DNA from 2 places in the Plantactinospora sp. ZYX-F-223 genome. Region 1 is predicted to be linked to the other one. Evidence: riboswitches for the same ligand, from Rfam matches in the RefSeq annotation. Region 1 holds a riboswitch; the other holds the start of a gene.

Region 1 (7,650 bases):
GTATTCCTTGGCCCGGTCGGCGATGGTGTCCAGCCAGCCGCCCCACGGGCTGAAGTGCCGGGTGTACCGGGCCAACTGCCCGTCCACGCAGTCGAGCACGAAGCCGAGGTAGAGCAGGATCGCCCCGCCGACCAGGGCCGGCCGGCCGCCGACGGCGAAGAGCACCGCCGCCGCCAGCGCGAAGGCGACCGAGATCGCGGTGACCCCGGTCGGGGTGAGCCGGAGCCGGGCACAGAGCTTGGTCACCTTCGGCGACCAGGTGCTGACGAAGTAGGTGGTGAAGAAGTCGTCCTTCTCCTTGACCGAGAGCCGCAGCTCGGCCCGGTCGGAGTCGACCGCCGCCACCGCCGCCTCGGCCTCGGCCAGCGCCGCCGGATCGGCGACCCGGCGGGCGACGAGCAGGCGTGCCCGGTGGGCGAAGATGGTGATGCCGGTGCCGGATACCGGTCCGGGGCGGGTCAGCGCGGCGAGCAGCCGGTCCAGCAGCGGGACCGGATCGGCGGGCGCCTCGGCGACGGCCCGGGCCGCGGCGACGTTGCCGTCGGGCAGGTCGGCGACAGCCCGGGCCGCGGCGACGTTGCCGTCGGGCAGGTCGGCGACAGCCCGGGCCGCGGCGACGTTGCCGTCGGGCAGGTCGGCGACAGCCCGGGCCGCGGCGACCAGGGCGGGCAGGTCGGACACGCCGACGCGTACCGCTCCGCCGGAGGCACCGGTCGGCGCGGCGGTCAGCGTCCCGACGGAGCCGGCCTCCCCGGCCGGGCCGGCGGCGACCACCTGGTTGCGGTCCTCGACCACGCCGACCGGGCCGGCGCCCGGCTCGGGCAGCACCAGGGCGACCGTGCCGGGCATCGGACTGCTGGCCAGGTGCCGGAGTACGGCGGTGTGCGCGACCAGGTCGCCGGAGCAGAGCAGTACCGGTTCCCGGGCGGTGCCGGCGAGCACGGCGACCTCGCCCGGATCGTCGGTACTGACCACGTCCCGGGCGCCGGCCGCGCGCAACTGCTCCCGGAGTGCGGCGGCCAGCGGCATGCCGTCGGGACGGGTCAGCGGCGTACCCGGCCGGGTGGGGGTGAGCAGGATCGCCAGCATCACGGCCTGACCACGTCGTGGTATGCGTCAAGGGCCTCGCGTATGGTGCCGTCCACCCGCAATCGTCCTCCATCGAAGTAGAGTCCCCGGCTACAGAACCGGGTGAGATCGTTTTCGTTGTGCGAGACCAGCATCACGGTACGACCCTCGGCGATCAGCCGGTCGATGGTGTCGTAGCACTTCTTCCGGAAGTCGGCGTCACCGACCGCCGTCACCTCGTCCATCAGCAGCACCGGGTGCTGGAGCTGGGCGATCACCGAGAAGCCCAGCCGCACCTTCATCCCGGACGAGTAGTGCCGGACCGGCGTGTCGATGGCCTTCGCGATCTGTTCGCCGGCGAACTCGATGATCTCGTCGAAGTGCCGACGCAGGAAGCTCGGGCTGAGCCCGTGCAGCGAGCCGACCAGGTGGACGTTCTCCCGCCCGGTCAGGTCGTTGGAGAAGCCGGCGGAGAGTTCCAGCAGCGGTGCGACCGCGCCGCCGACCCGGATCCGCCCCTCGTCAGGGATCAGCACCCCGGCGATCAGCCGGAGCAGGGTGCTCTTGCCGGTGCCGTTGCGGCCGATGATCCCGACGGTGTCGCCGGGCGCCACCGAGAACGAGACGTTGCGCAGCGGCCAGAAGACCCCGGCGGCGGGCTGCCGGCCGCCCCGGTGGATGAACATCTCCCGCAGCCGCAGGTTGCGTCGCCGGTTCCGGACGAACCGGATCCCCAGCTCCTCCGCCTGCACCATCGCCCCGGCCACTACAGCTCCTTCAGGACGGCGGGTTCGAGGCGGCGGAACACCCACCAGCCGGCGAGCAGCACGAGCAGGCTGCCGCCGACCGCCACCCCGAGCAGCCGGGCGTCGGGGAACTCGTCCGGGTACCAGACCGCGTGGTGGAGCTGGAAGATCCCGACCAGCGGGTTCAGCTCATACACGATCTTGACCCAGTCCGGCAGCGAGGAGTCCCGGACCAGGGTGAGCGGGTAGATGATCGGGGTGGCGTAGAAGAGCACCCGGGTGACCAGCCGCATCAGCCGCTCGATGTCCCGCATCAGCACGTTCAGCGAGGAGAGCAGCAGCGCGATCCCGACCAGCAGGGTCGCCTGGATCAGCACCGCCAGCGGCAGCGCCAGCAGCGACCAGCCGAACTCGATCCGGTCGAGCGAGGCGTAGACGATCGCGACGGCGACCAGGATCGGCAGCCCGGCGAGGTACTCGGCGAACCGGCCGGCGACCCGGCCGATCGGGAAGACCTCCCGGGGCAGGTTCATCGTGGTGATCAACCGGGCCTGCCCGGTGAGCGCGGCGGTCGCCTCGCCGATCGCCGAACTGGTCCACATCCAGGCGAAGATGCCGGTGATCAGGAAGAGCGGGTACGAGTCGGCGGCGTCACCGAGGTGCCGGTCGGTGGCCGACCGGTAGAGCACCCCGAAGACGAAGAAGTAGATGACGCCCATGCCGAGCGGCTCGATCAGCGACCAGAGGTAGCCCAGCACCGACTGCTGGTATTTCACCGCCAGGTCCCGCCGGACGAGCAGCCGCAGCGTGTTGCGGTGCGACCACACCGCCACCACGCCAGACGTCACAGCCGCCTCCCGCTCGTCACGGTCCGATCAGTCGAGCCCGACATAGGGTAGCAGTCGGGAAAATCGCCCCAAATAAGGATCGACCCGGCCACGGCATCTTCCCGGACAACATGCCAACGCTACCCGACGGCCGTCCGCACGCCACCTCGGAGACGCCCGCCGTACACCGGACGGCCGGCTGCTACCAACCCGGCGGCCGAGCAGCCACCTGGGAGCCGGTCAGCCGGCGACTCAGCACTCGATGACGTTGACCGCGAGCCCGCCCCGGGCGGTCTCCTTGTACTTGACCTTCATGTCCGCGCCGGTCTCCCGCATCGTCTTGATCACCTTGTCCAGCGAGACGGCGTGCTTCCCGTCGCCGCGCAGCGCCAGCCGGGCCGCCGTGATCGCCTTGATGCTGGCCACCGCGTTCCGCTCGATGCAGGGGATCTGCACCAGGCCACCGACCGGATCGCAGGTCAGCCCCAGGTTGTGCTCCATGCCGATCTCGGCGGCGTTCTCCACCTGGGCCGGCGTACCGCCCAGCGCCTCGGCCAGCCCGGCGGCCGCCATCGAGCAGGCGGAGCCGACCTCGCCCTGGCAGCCGACCTCGGCGCCGGAGATCGAGGCGTTCTCCTTGAACAGCACGCCGATCGCGGCGGCGGCGAGCAGGAAGCGCAGTACGCCCTCCTCGGACGCCCCCGGCACGAACCGGGTGTAGTAGTGCAGCACCGCCGGGATGATTCCGGCCGCACCGTTCGTCGGGGCGGTCACCACCCGGCCGCCGGCCGCGTTCTCCTCGTTGACCGCGAGCGCGAAGAGCGTCACCCAGTCCATCACCCGCAGCGGGTCGGCCGAACCGGGGTCCGCCTCCAGGCTCCGCCGCAGCTCGGCGGCGCGGCGCCGGACCCGCAACCCGCCGGGCAGCGTCCCGTCCCGCCGACTGCCCCGGTCGACGCACTCCCGCATCACCCGCCAGATCTCCAGCAGGCCGGCGCGGATCTCCGACTCGCTCCGCCACGACCGCTCGTTGGCGAGCATGATCCCGCTGATCGGCAGCCCGGTCTCGGCGGTCAGGGCCAGCAACTCGGCCCCGGTGCCGAAGGGGTGCCGGACCCGGGTGCTGTCCGGCTTGATCCGGTCCGCGCCGGTCGCGGTCTCGTCCACCACGAACCCGCCGCCCACCGAGTAGTAGGTCCGGGCCCGCAACGGTCCACCCGCCGGGTCGTACGCGGTGAAGGTCATCCCGTTCGGATGGAACGGCAACGACCGGCGGCGGTGCAGCACCAGGTCCCGGTCCGCGTCGAAGTCCACCTCGTGCGCACCGAGTACGCCCAGCCGGCCACTGGCCCGGATCCCGGCAACGGTCTCGGCGACCCGGTCCGGGTCGACCGTCTCCGGCGCCTCCCCGAGCAGCCCCAGCAGTACGGCCGGCCCACTGCCGTGCCCGTGCCCGGTGGCACCGAGCGAGCCGAAGAGTTCGGCGCGTATCCGGGCGGTCTCCGCGAGCAGCCCGTCGGCCTTGAGCCCGGCCGCGAAGGTCCGGGCAGCCCGCATCGGACCGACGGTGTGCGAACTGGACGGCCCGATCCCGACCGTGAACAGGTCGAAAGCGCTGATCATCGAAACTCCTCCCGGGCCGGCCCCGTTGCCGACCCCTGGCCCCCGGGCGGTCGCCGCTGTTCCCCAAGCATGCCCCTGAGCTGCCGGTCCGCGAGCCTACCCGGCCCCGGCCCGGGCCGCGTGGGTCACCCGGGGCCGGCGGGCGGGACAGCCTGCGGAGACCCCCGCCCCCGGTCGCCGGCACCGGGCCCGGGTGTCCGCCGGCCCCGCCCGGGTAAGTACCTACGGGTACCTGGTGTCCGGATCCGCCTGGAGACCGAGGGCGGCGCAGCCCCCCGTTCCTACCGTGGAATCAGCCGCCCGTTCCACCGTTACCAGAGGAGACGTCGATGAGCCGCAAGCTCACCCGCCCCCGGGACAACCGCATGATCGCCGGTGTCTGCGCCGGCCTGGCCCGCCGCTTCGGCATGTCCGCCGGAATGATGCGGCTGCTCTTCATCCTCTCGCTGCTGCTGCCCGGCACGCAGGTGGTGATCTACCTGGCGCTCTGGATCATCATGCCGAACGAGGACCGCCACTACGTCGCGGCGCACTGACCCGACCGCACCGGCCCGGCTCAGCCGCGCCGGTGCTGCCGGCCGGGCGGTCAGCCCCGCCGACGCTGCCGGCCGGGCAGGTCGGCCGGACCGCTGCCCAGGCCCAGCCGCTGTTCCGTGATGCGTCGCCGGATGCCACCAGCGGTCGCCTCGACCTCTTCGGCGAGTAGGGCGGACCGGTATCGGCTCCGCCGACGCAGCACGGCCAGCAGCCCGGCCTGGATGCCGAGGACCACCACCGCGAACCCGGTGACGACCGCGGCGATCCGCCCCGGCCGGTCGTACCGGGAGGCGAGGGCGACCCCGACGGCCCCGACGGTGAGCGCACTCCACGCGCCGAGTCCCACGGCGATTACCAGATGGTCGCGCAGCCACCGCCGCAGCCCGCGGTCGCGTCGGGCGTGCAGCGCCGGCACCGTCTCGTCGGAGAGTTTCGTCACCAGCGCGCCGAGCCGGTCCCGTTCCTCGGCCGGCATCCCGGCGAGCCGTTCCGCCTCGGCGCGTACCCGCCGAAGCACGTAGCGGACCTTTACCCGGTCCTCGACCGGTATCGACTCCGGCGGCCACGCCTGCGCGAAATCGGCCTGGCGTACCGCCCGGACACCGGCCCAGATGACCATGGCCAGCGGCAGCGGCAGCGCCATCAGCAGGCCCAGGTATGCCAGCGGGGAGTCACCGTCCCCGGTGACGATGTTGATGCCGTACCCGCTGGTGGCCGCGACGATCACGGCGGCGGCCGGCCCCCGGACGTGGGTGAGGTAGACGTCCTGCCGGGCCCCCTCGACCAGCCGGTCGAGGGGGCCGACCCAGTTCCGCAGCAGGTGTACGACCAGGTTGGCGACGAGGACGACCGCCATGACCAGGATGGACCAGATCGCGGCCCCGAACAGCAGTGGTGGCTCGTCGGCCGACGGTGCCGCCAGCACGCTCAGGGCCGCGCCGGTCACGGCTGGACGTAGGTGATGGTCACCTGCTCGTAGCCGAGTGACCGGAGCATCTGGTCCAGCATCTTCCGGGTGTTCTCCTGGGCACGCTCGCCGAGCCCGCTGCTCTTGGCCGCGTCGGCGATCTTCTGCTCGGCCTTGAGATAGACCTCGCGCTGCCGGTTCGGGTCGCTGCCGAAGACCTCGCCGAGCTGGCTGAGGATGCCGCGCTTCTCGGCGAAGACGTAGCTCCGCTCCAGGTCGAGGTTGACCTGACCGAGCTGCGGCGCCGGCAGCTTGATCTCCACCGACTTCCGGTCGGCGGAGACCACCACCGCGTCGTCGCGGAGCGCTCCGAAGTCGACGTACGCGTCGACGGTGCCGGCCCCGACGAAGAGGGTGCGCTCACCGAGCAGGAAGTCCGGAACGTACTTCCGGTTGCGTTCCAGGTCGACGACGACCTCGAAGTTGCCCTCGGCCGCGACGTACCGGCTGAGGTCCTGGATCGACTTCAGCAGCGGCGGTTGGCTGCGGTCGGTCTCCTCCTTGGCGAACGGGTTGCGCCAGTCCGGCAGGATCCCGCTGACCTGCACGCCGAGCACCAGCACGGCGACCACGCCGATGATGCCGACCAGGACGAACAGGCCACGGCCCCACCGGCTGCCGCCGGTCGGCTCCAGTTCGGACCGGTCCGGCCGGGCCTCGTCTGCGTCGAGCGGCCGGGTGCCGTCCGCCGTGCCGTCGGACCAGGGGTCGGCCGGGTCGGGCGGGGTGGCCTGCCCCTTCGCATAGCCGGGGAACTCACGCGTGGGCTGGTTGACATCGCCTTCTCGGGACATCCGCCCTCACCGTCCTTTTCGAGGAGCACCTGAGGAAAACGGTACGGCCCCGGTACGACAGCCGCGAGTCGAGCCGGACCGACCCGGACCGGCCTCGCGTTTGCCCAGCTCAGGACGGCAACACCGGCAGCGGCGGGACAGCCGGAGGTAGGCTCGCCGTGGCGGTCGTGACTGGCGTCGGGTGGAGCACCACCGGGAAGCGACCGCCGGGCTCGACTCCGTCGCCGTACGCCTGGGTGCCGGGGCTTTCCACGTCGAGAGGAAGCCCCGTGACCGTGTCCGAGACCCGTGCCCCCGAGGTCCACACTGCCCGGCTGCTGCCCGGTGGTCCCGTCGCCGAGGCGGTCTTCGCCGAGGTCACCGCCCGGGTCGCCGCGCTGCGCCGGGCCGGTGTCGTGCCGAGCCTGGCGACGATCCTGGTCGGCGACGACTCCGCCAGCGCCGGCTACCGGAATGCGGGCCAGTGCTCCGGCCTTCAGGCCGGGGGTGAAGGCCCGCGCTGGGAGGGCCGCCAGGCCCGAGCAGTGCCTTAACCGGGACGGTTCTGCTGCTCGATGTACTGCTTCACGACGCTGCGCGGTGCGCCGCCGACGGAGCCTGCGAAGTACGAACCGGACCAGAGTTTGTTGGCCCGGTAGTAGTGGCGTACCAGGTCAGGGAACTCCTGCCGTAGCCGCCGCGAGGACACGCCCTTGAGTGAGTTGACCAGGCGGGCCACGGCTACCTTTGGGGGGAAGTTGACCAGCAGGTGTACGTGGTTGTTATCGCCGTTGAACTCGACCAGCTCGGTCTCGAAGTCGGCGCACACGTCTCGCATGATCGCCTCCATCCGGGTCAGGTGCCGGTCGGCGAACACCTTATGCCGGAACTTCGTCACGAAAACCAAGTGGACATGCATCGCGAAAACGCAGTGCCTGCCGGTTCGGATGCCTTGAAGCTCAGCCATAAACCAACATGGTACGGTGCTTCCCGTGCAGCTCCGTTACCAGTTCCGCGTGTACCCGACTCCCGGCCAGCGGATCGACCTGGCTCGGGCTTTCGGGTGCGCGCGGGTGGTGTTCAACGACGGTCTCAAGCTGCGCCGGCAG
Region 2 (7,650 bases), on a different contig from region 1:
TCTGCTCCGTGGTCGCGACAACGGTACGCGGGTCCGCCCCGGTCGGTGGCATCGCCGGGGTACCGGCCCGACCGACGCTGTCCGGGTCAGCGGAGTTGGTTGATCCGGATCAGGTTGCCGGCGGGGTCGCGGAAGGCGCAGTCGCGGATCCCGTACGGCTGCTCGGTCGGCTCCTGGACGACGTCGGCGCCGCTGGCCTGGAGCCGGTCGAAGACGCCGTCGAGGTCGTCGGTGGCGAGGGTGATGGCGGTGTAGGTGCCCTTGGCGATCATTTCGAGGACGGTGCGCCGCTCGTCGTCGGTGATGCCGGGGTCGGCGGCCGGCGGGTGCAGGACGATGGACGTCTCGGGCTGTCTGACGGGGCCGACCGTGATCCAGCGCATCCCCTGGTATCCGACGTCGTTGCGGACCTCGAAGCCGAGGGTGTCGCGGTAGAAGGCCAGCGCGGCGTCCGGGTCGGTGTGCGGGAGGAAGGCCGCGTGAATGCTGATGTCCATGGCCATCACGCTAGATGCGGCTGCCCGACCTGCGCTTCTCGATTCCTGATCGGTCTGGTCACCTGTTTCGCGATGCACGGTGGCATCTCCCCGGTCGCTTGAGCCGTCCGGGCCCGGTAGGTGCTCGGCGGTACACCGACCAGTTCGGTGAACCGGGTGCTGAAGGTGCCCAGCGACTGGCAGCCGACCGCGAAACAGACTTCGGTGACGGTGAGGTCGCCGCGCCGCAGCAGTGCCATGGCGCGCTCGATGCGCCGGGTCATCAGATAGGCGTACGGCGACTCGCCGTAGGCGAGCCGGAACTGGCGGCTGAGGTGCCCGGCGGACATGTTCACGCCGCGGGCGAGCGCCTCGACGTCCAGCGGCTGGGCGTGCTCCCGGTCGATCCGGTCCCGGACCCGACGCAGCCGTACGAGGTCGCGAAGGTGCTGTGCCTCGGCGGGTGTGCTGCTCACCTGCGAAATCGTGCCATAAGGTGCCGACATTGCCCAGCGCGGCTGGCGTCCCACCAGGACGTCTTGCCGATACGGCCGTTCCGGCGCCGCCTGGAGGAGTCGGGACGGGGCTACATGCCGCCGGCGACCCGGAGTACCGCGCCGGTGGTGTAGGAGGCGGCGTCGCCGAGCAGCCAGACGATCGCGGCGGCGACCTCGTCGGCTCGGCCGGCGCGGCCGAGCGGTACCCGGCCGGCGGCCCGGCGGGCCCGGTCGGGTACCCCGGAGATGGTGTGGATCTCGGTGTCGATGATGCCGGGTGAGACGGCGTTGACCCGGATGCCTCGGGGGGCGAGTTCCTTGGCCAGTCCGACGGTGAGGGTGTCGGTGGCGGCTTTGACGGCGGCGTAGTGCACGTATTCGCCGGGGCTGCCGAGGGTGGCCGCCGCCGAGGAGACGTTGACGATCGCCCCGCCGGAGCCGAACCGGCGGGCGGCCTGCTGGGCGCAGAGGACGTAGCCGATGAGGTTGACGTCGACGACGCGGCGCAGGTCGGTGACGGTCAGGTCCTGGAACGGGCCGATCGGGCTGGTCACTCCGGCGTTGTTGACCAGGCCGGTGGGTTCGCCGAGCTTCCCGGCCTCGTCGAAGAGTCGTAGCACCTGGTCGGGGTCGGTGGTGTCGGCGCGGACGGCCAGGCCCTGGCGTCCGGCGGTGGCGATGTCGCGGAGTACGGCGTCGGCGGCTTCGGTGTCGCGGCGGTAGCAGAAGACGACGTCGTGTCCGGCGGTGGCGAGGTGTCGTACGGTCGCGGCGCCGATTCCTCGGCTGCCGCCGGTCACCACCGTCAGCGGCGTCATGGGCCTCTCCCCTCGGTTGTCGCCTCCCCCGGCTGCCGGGTCGGGGCCGGGGTGTGCCGGCGCGTGGCGGTGCGGTTGTCGCGGGTCCGGTAGCTGGCGATCCTGCCAGGTGTGGGCGCGGCGGAGGTGGCCGGGACCGGGCGGCGGTTTTGTTGATCTCGGACCGGTGTGTCCGTCTCGACGTTGTCGGGCCGGACTGGTAGTAAGTCATGAATCAAACAGGTGTACGGAAGAGGGATCCGATGGCTGCCGCGCGTACCGCCGAACAGGGCTTGTCCACCGAGGAGTTGCAGCAGATCAGGGACGCGTTGGCGGGTGGCCGCAAGCCGAAGGTGATGTTCACCGAGGCGGCGGGGCAGATCGCCGGTCAGCTCGGTCAGGTGGTGGAGTTGACCGATCCGGAGGTGTCCGAGGAGTGGGTGGTGGTCCGGTTCGGCCGGGACGAGTTGCCCTTCTCCCCCACCGATCTGGCTGTCGCGCCGAAGGGTGCGACCCGGCGGGCGGCGGTCAAGCCGGAGCCGGAGCCCGAGCCGGCCGCCGAACCAGAGTTCAAGATTGTCAGGGAGCCGGTTTCGGCTTCCCGCGAGGAGGCAGCAGTGACCGCAGTGGACACTCCCCCGGCCCGTCCGTCCGACGGCGAGGGCGAGGCGAAGCCGGCCCGTCGGGCGACGAAGGCGGTGAAGCCGAAGGGGCCGGCGGGGTTGACGGTCACCCTGACGTACGCGGAGGGCGAGTGGACGCTGGCGGCGACGCAGGGCACGAAGTCGCTGGCGAAGCCGTACGTGATCAAGCCGGCCGAGGCGTTGAAGATGGTGGCGCTGATCGATGTCCCCGGGGTGCACGAGGCGGTGGAGCAGATCATGGCGGTGGAGCGGCGGGAGGCCGAGCAGCAGGCGGAGAAGTTGCGGGCCGAGCTGGCGGAGATCGAGGCGCGGTTGGCGGAGCTGCGCGACGCGGGCTGAGCCGTCGGCGTGCAGCCTCGGCTGGCCGTGCTCGCGGCGCCGGCCGGGGCTGGCGGTCGGATCGGGGCGGCGGGTTGGCGTGGTTGGTCGCTGCGGGCCGGGCGGGTTGGTACGCTCGGCCCGGACCGTGACTGGCGTGCTGGGATGGGGTCAACCATCGGGAAGCGGTCCCGTCGAGTGACGTGTGCCGTGCGCCTGGGCCAATTTTTCCTGCCCAGGAGGTTTCCATGGCCAATCAGGTGTCCCCACTCGGCACGAGGTCCACGGAGTCGGTCGCGTTCGGTGCGGCGTTGGACGTGGTGCGTGCGGTCGAGCCCCGGATCGCCGACGCGATCGGGGCGGAGCTGGCCGACCAGCGCGAGTCGTTGAAGTTGATCGCCTCGGAGAACTACGCGTCCCCGGCGGTGCTGCTGGCGATGGGTAACTGGCTCAGCGACAAGTACGCGGAGGGCACGATCGGCCGCCGGTTCTACGCCGGCTGCCGCAACGTCGACACCGTGGAGTCGGTCGCGGCGGAGCATGCCCGGGAGTTGTTCGGAGCGGCGCACGCGTACGTGCAGCCGCATTCGGGGATCGACGCGAACCTGGTGGCGTTCTGGGCGGTGCTGGCCGACCGGGTGGAGTCACCGGCGTTGCGACGGGCCGGGGTCCGGCACGTGAACGAGTTGACCGACCAGGACTGGGCGGTGTTGCGGCGGGAGCTGGGTGACCAGCGGATGTTGGGCATGTCGTTGGATGCGGGCGGGCATCTGACGCACGGTTTCCGGCCGAACATCTCCGGCAAGATGTTCGACCAGCGTAGTTACGGCACCGATCCGGAGACCGGGCTGCTGGACTACGACGAGCTGCGCCGGGTCGCCCGGGAGTTCCGGCCGTTGATCCTGATGGCCGGCTATTCGGCGTACCCGCGGCGGGTGAACTTCCGGCTGATGCGGGAGATCGCCGACGAGGTCGGTGCGACGCTGCTGGTCGACATGGCGCACTTCGCCGGGCTGGTGGCCGGGAAGGTGTTCACCGGTGACTTCGATCCGGTCCCGTACGCGCATCTGGTGACCACGACGACGCACAAGTCGTTGCGGGGGCCGCGCGGCGGCATGGTGCTGTGCGGGCCGGAGCTGGCCGACCAGGTGGACCGGGGCTGCCCGATGGTGCTCGGCGGCCCGCTGCCGCATGTGATGGCCGGGAAGGCGGTCGCGTTGGCGGAGGCGCGGCGGCCGGAGTTCGCGGCCTACGCGGGCCGGGTGGTGGAGAACGCGGTGGCGCTGGCGGAGGGGTTGTTGCGGCGGGGAGCCGAGCTGGTGACCGGTGGTACGGACAATCATCTGCTGCTGGTGGACGTGTCGGGGTACGGGTTGACGGGGCGGCAGGCGGAGGCGGCGCTGTTGGATGCCGGCATCGTGACGAACCGGAACTCGGTGCCCCGGGACCCGAACGGCGCCTGGTACACCTCCGGGATCCGGGTCGGTACGCCGGCGTTGACGACCCGGGGGCTCGGGGTGGCCGAGATGGACGAGGTCGCCGGGTTGCTGCACACGGTGCTGTCGCAGACCCGGCCGGGGGTCGGGCCGGACGGCGCGCCGTCGAAGGCCCGGTACGTGTTGGATCGGGCGGTTGCCGAGCGGGTGGCGGGGCAGGCCGCGGATCTGCTGGCAGGTTATCCGCTGTATCCGGTGGTCGATCTCGGCTGATGGTGGTTGGTCCGGGCTGAGGGTGGTGGTGGCGGGGTCGGGTCGAGTTCGGTGGTGGTGGCGGTAACCCTCGCGGCTTCCCGCGGCGTCTGTGGAGGCGACGAGACCGGGAGGGTGGATGCGAGAGTCGCGTGGTGCGGAGTTCGACGACTTCGTCCGGACGCGGTCGGTGGCGCTGTTACGGGTCGCCTACCTGCTGACGGGTGATCGGCATGAGGCGGAGGACCTGCTCCAGGAGGTGTTGGAGCAGGTCTATCTGCGTTGGCGGCGGGTGCGGACGGTGCCGGAGGCGTACGCGCGGCGGGCGTTGGTGAACCGGGCGGCGAGCCGGTGGCGGCGGCGGGCCCGGCGGCCGGAGCGGGCGCTGGGTGATTTCGACCCGTCGACGCCGGACCGTACCGAGGATGTGCTGGTCCGGGAGTCGGTGGTCGCGGCGTTGCGGGCGTTGCCGCACCGGCAGCGGGCCGCGGTGGTGCTCCGTTTTCTGGAGGATCTGTCGGTCGCCGACGTCGCCGCCGCGCTGGACTGTTCCGAGGGTGCGGTGAAGAGCCACACCGCGCGGGGGTTGGCGCGGCTGCGGGCGGCGCTGGCCGGGACCGGTCTCGTCCTGTCTGTTTCCAACGGTTCCGGAGGTTCGTGATGACGATCGACGACGTGGATGTGCGGGGGGTCCTGCACCGGGCGACGGCGCACCTGAGCGAGCCGCCCGGCCTGCTCGACGACGTGCGCCGGGGTGGGCGGCGGCGGGTGGTGCGCAGGCGGGGGGTGCTGGCGGCCGGTCTGCTGGTGGTCGGGGCGGCGTCGACCGGCGGGGTGCTCCAATGGGGCGGTGGTGGCCGGGTCGAGGTCGCGGCGCCGCTGTTCGACCGGCCGTCCCGGGGTGATCTGGCGGGCAACGAGGTGTTCGTGCGGCGGCTGCTAGCGGTGTGGCGGCGCGCGATGGCGGATACCGAGACCGGGGTACGGGGTGCGCCGCACGTGGTGTGGGCGGGTAGCACTCCGGCGGGGCCGGCCGCGTTCGTGATGCAGCGCACCGCCGAGCATCCGGTGGTGTCGGAGCCGGGTGGGGCACGGCTGGCGGCGGTGGCCGCGTTTGTGGAGTCGGTCGGGGACCGGTTGCGGGTGATGACGGTGGAGCAGGTCGACGAGGACGGTATGGACGGCAACTCGCAGGCGGCGTTGCTCGGGGAGAACCGGGACGTGCTGGTGGTGCTGGATGTGGGGCGGCCGGTGGAGTTCTCCCGGGATCTGCGGTTCGCCGCCGATGGGAGGGTGTTGCGGACGTTCGTGCCGGTGCCGTTCCGGGACGGGGCGGCGGTGCTGGAGGTGCCGGCGCAGCGGGCGAAGATCACTCTTGCGTTCCGCCGGCTGGGTGGGCTGAGGGACCAGGTGTACCTCAGCAACGCCTCGGAGATCCTTTTCCCGGGGGGGCGGGACCGGCCTGCTCCCCCGGTGCGCGATCACGTGTTGCCGGGTGCGGAGAGGGTGTGGGGCAAGCCGTCGGAGTTGGTGCAGCGGTACGTCAACGAGCCGGACTCGCTCGCCGACTACTACGACCGGTGGGGCATGCACACCAGTGACGGCTCTCCGCTGCTGACGGTGTACGGGGTCACTCCGGACGGCCGGCTGTTGATGGTGACGACGGTGCAGTACGACGACTATCCGTCTCGGGTGGTCGCGCTGCTGGGGCCGGTCGCTGGGCCGTTGCGGCCGGTGACGAGCGCGGTGGCGGACTGGTCGGCGAGGTTGCCGGTGCGGCTGCGGTTGCCGGACGGGCAGGGCACGGTGGTGGCCGCCGAGGGGGCGGCGTTCGGTTACCGGGTCGACGGCGACGGTGGCTGGCGGGATGCGGGCCGGGACGCGGCTCTGCTGCCGGCGGCCGCGGTGGAGTTGCGGGTGACGCCGTCGAGCGGGTCGGCGCAGACGGTTCCGCTGCGTTGACGGTCCGCCGGGCCGGGTGCCGATCCCACCGGCACCCGGCCCGGCGGGGTTCATCCGGTCCGGGTGCCGGTGGTGGTGGTTTCGGCGCAGGCGAGGCGTTCACGTGCCTCGGCGAGGTCCTCGTCGGTCGGGTCGTCGTCCTGGGTCAGGTTCCGCCGCCAGTAGCCGGTGAAGTCGATCGACTGTTTCGGCAGGCCCCGGTCGTCGACGAGGTGCCGGCGCAGCGCGCGTACGGTGCCGGCCTCGCCGGCCAGCCAGGCGAAGACGGAGCCGGCCGGGAAGGTCGCGGCGCGTACGGCGTCGAGCAGCCGGCTGCCGTGTGCGGCCGGCGGGTCGCCGCGGTGCAGCCAGTGCAGGGTGAGGTCGGCCGGGGTGTCGAGCTGCTGCTCCTCGGCCGGGTCGGGGATCTCGACGAAGGCGTGCGCGCGGGTGCCGGCGGGGAGCGCCTCGACGATGGTGCCGATCGCCGGCAGCGCCGACTCGTCGCCGGCGAGCAGTATCCAGTCGGTGCCACCGATCGGGACGGGGCGGGCGAAGACCGCGGACGGGCCGAACATGCCGAGGGTGTCGCCGGGGGTGGCGGATTCGGCCCATCGGGTGGCGGGGCCGGCGTGCTCGTGCAGGACGAAGTCGATGTCGATCAGGTTGCCGTGCGGGTGGTGTGCCCGGATGGTGTAGCTGCGGGTCCAGGGGCGGGCGGGTTCGGGGATGTCGGCGAAGCCGGCGTACCAGCGCCAGAGGTCGGGGTCGGGTTCGGGCAGCCGGGGGCGGCGCTGCCCGGGTCTGGGGAAGTAGAGCTTCACCTGTTGGTCGGGTCCGTCGAGGTGGAGGTCGGCGAGGTCGTCGCCGGTGAAGGTGATCCGGGCCATCCGCGGCGTGATCCGGGCGACGTCGGCGACCCGGATGAACCGGATCGGGAGTTGTCCCATCGGGGTGCCTTTCGACGGTTACGAGTAGTCGGTGCCGTGACTGAGCCTTTCGCTTCAATTGTTTCATTGAAGTCCTTATTGAGACTTCGAGTGAACGGGTGCGGGCAGTGCCGGTGATGGGCGCGGAAAAGTCTCAACTCGCGGGTTACGTCGCGGCGGGTGGGTCACCGGGGGATGTTGGCGACCCCGATCCGCTTGCGGAACACCCAGTAGGTCCAGCCCTGGTAGGCGAGGACGACGGGGGCGAAGAAGGCGGCCACCCAGGTCATCACCTTCAGGGTGTAGGCGCTGGAGGCGGCATTGTCGATGGTGAGGGTGCCGGCCGGGTCGGCGGTGGAC

What was found. Region 1 has a riboswitch for ZMP and ZTP ahead of AAH979_RS06805 (bifunctional 5,10-methylenetetrahydrofolate dehydrogenase/5,10-methenyltetrahydrofolate cyclohydrolase). Riboswitches for the same ligand answer to the same signal wherever they lie in the genome.
Region 2: another riboswitch for ZMP and ZTP. It lies ahead of AAH979_RS25740 (glycine hydroxymethyltransferase); the one in region 1 lies ahead of AAH979_RS06805 (bifunctional 5,10-methylenetetrahydrofolate dehydrogenase/5,10-methenyltetrahydrofolate cyclohydrolase).

What each region holds. Positions count from the first base shown of each region.
Region 1 is NZ_JBDJAV010000005.1:84,173-91,822, reverse strand. It holds partial or broken gene AAH979_RS06840 (DUF5941 domain-containing protein) at 1-1,089, opposite strand, end outside; gene AAH979_RS06835 (ABC transporter ATP-binding protein) at 1,089-1,835, opposite strand; gene AAH979_RS06830 (ABC transporter permease) at 1,835-2,662, opposite strand; gene AAH979_RS06825 (L-serine ammonia-lyase) at 2,894-4,264, opposite strand; gene AAH979_RS06820 (PspC domain-containing protein) at 4,594-4,800, shown strand; gene AAH979_RS06815 (hypothetical protein) at 4,851-5,747, opposite strand; gene AAH979_RS06810 (DUF4230 domain-containing protein) at 5,744-6,562, opposite strand; ZMP/ZTP riboswitch at 6,720-6,807, shown strand; partial or broken gene AAH979_RS06805 (bifunctional 5,10-methylenetetrahydrofolate dehydrogenase/5,10-methenyltetrahydrofolate cyclohydrolase) at 6,838-7,011, shown strand; gene tnpA (IS200/IS605 family transposase) at 7,092-7,508, opposite strand; gene AAH979_RS06795 (transposase) at 7,534-7,650, shown strand, end outside.
Region 2 is NZ_JBDJAV010000027.1:28,129-35,778, forward strand. It holds gene AAH979_RS25720 (VOC family protein) at 87-497, opposite strand; gene AAH979_RS25725 (helix-turn-helix transcriptional regulator) at 503-952, opposite strand; gene AAH979_RS25730 (SDR family oxidoreductase) at 1,063-1,791, opposite strand; gene AAH979_RS25735 (hypothetical protein) at 2,034-2,753, shown strand; ZMP/ZTP riboswitch at 2,871-2,961, shown strand; gene AAH979_RS25740 (glycine hydroxymethyltransferase) at 2,981-4,441, shown strand; gene AAH979_RS25745 (SigE family RNA polymerase sigma factor) at 4,560-5,081, shown strand; gene AAH979_RS25750 (hypothetical protein) at 5,081-6,382, shown strand; gene AAH979_RS25755 (siderophore-interacting protein) at 6,433-7,311, opposite strand; gene cydB (cytochrome d ubiquinol oxidase subunit II) at 7,476-7,650, opposite strand, start outside.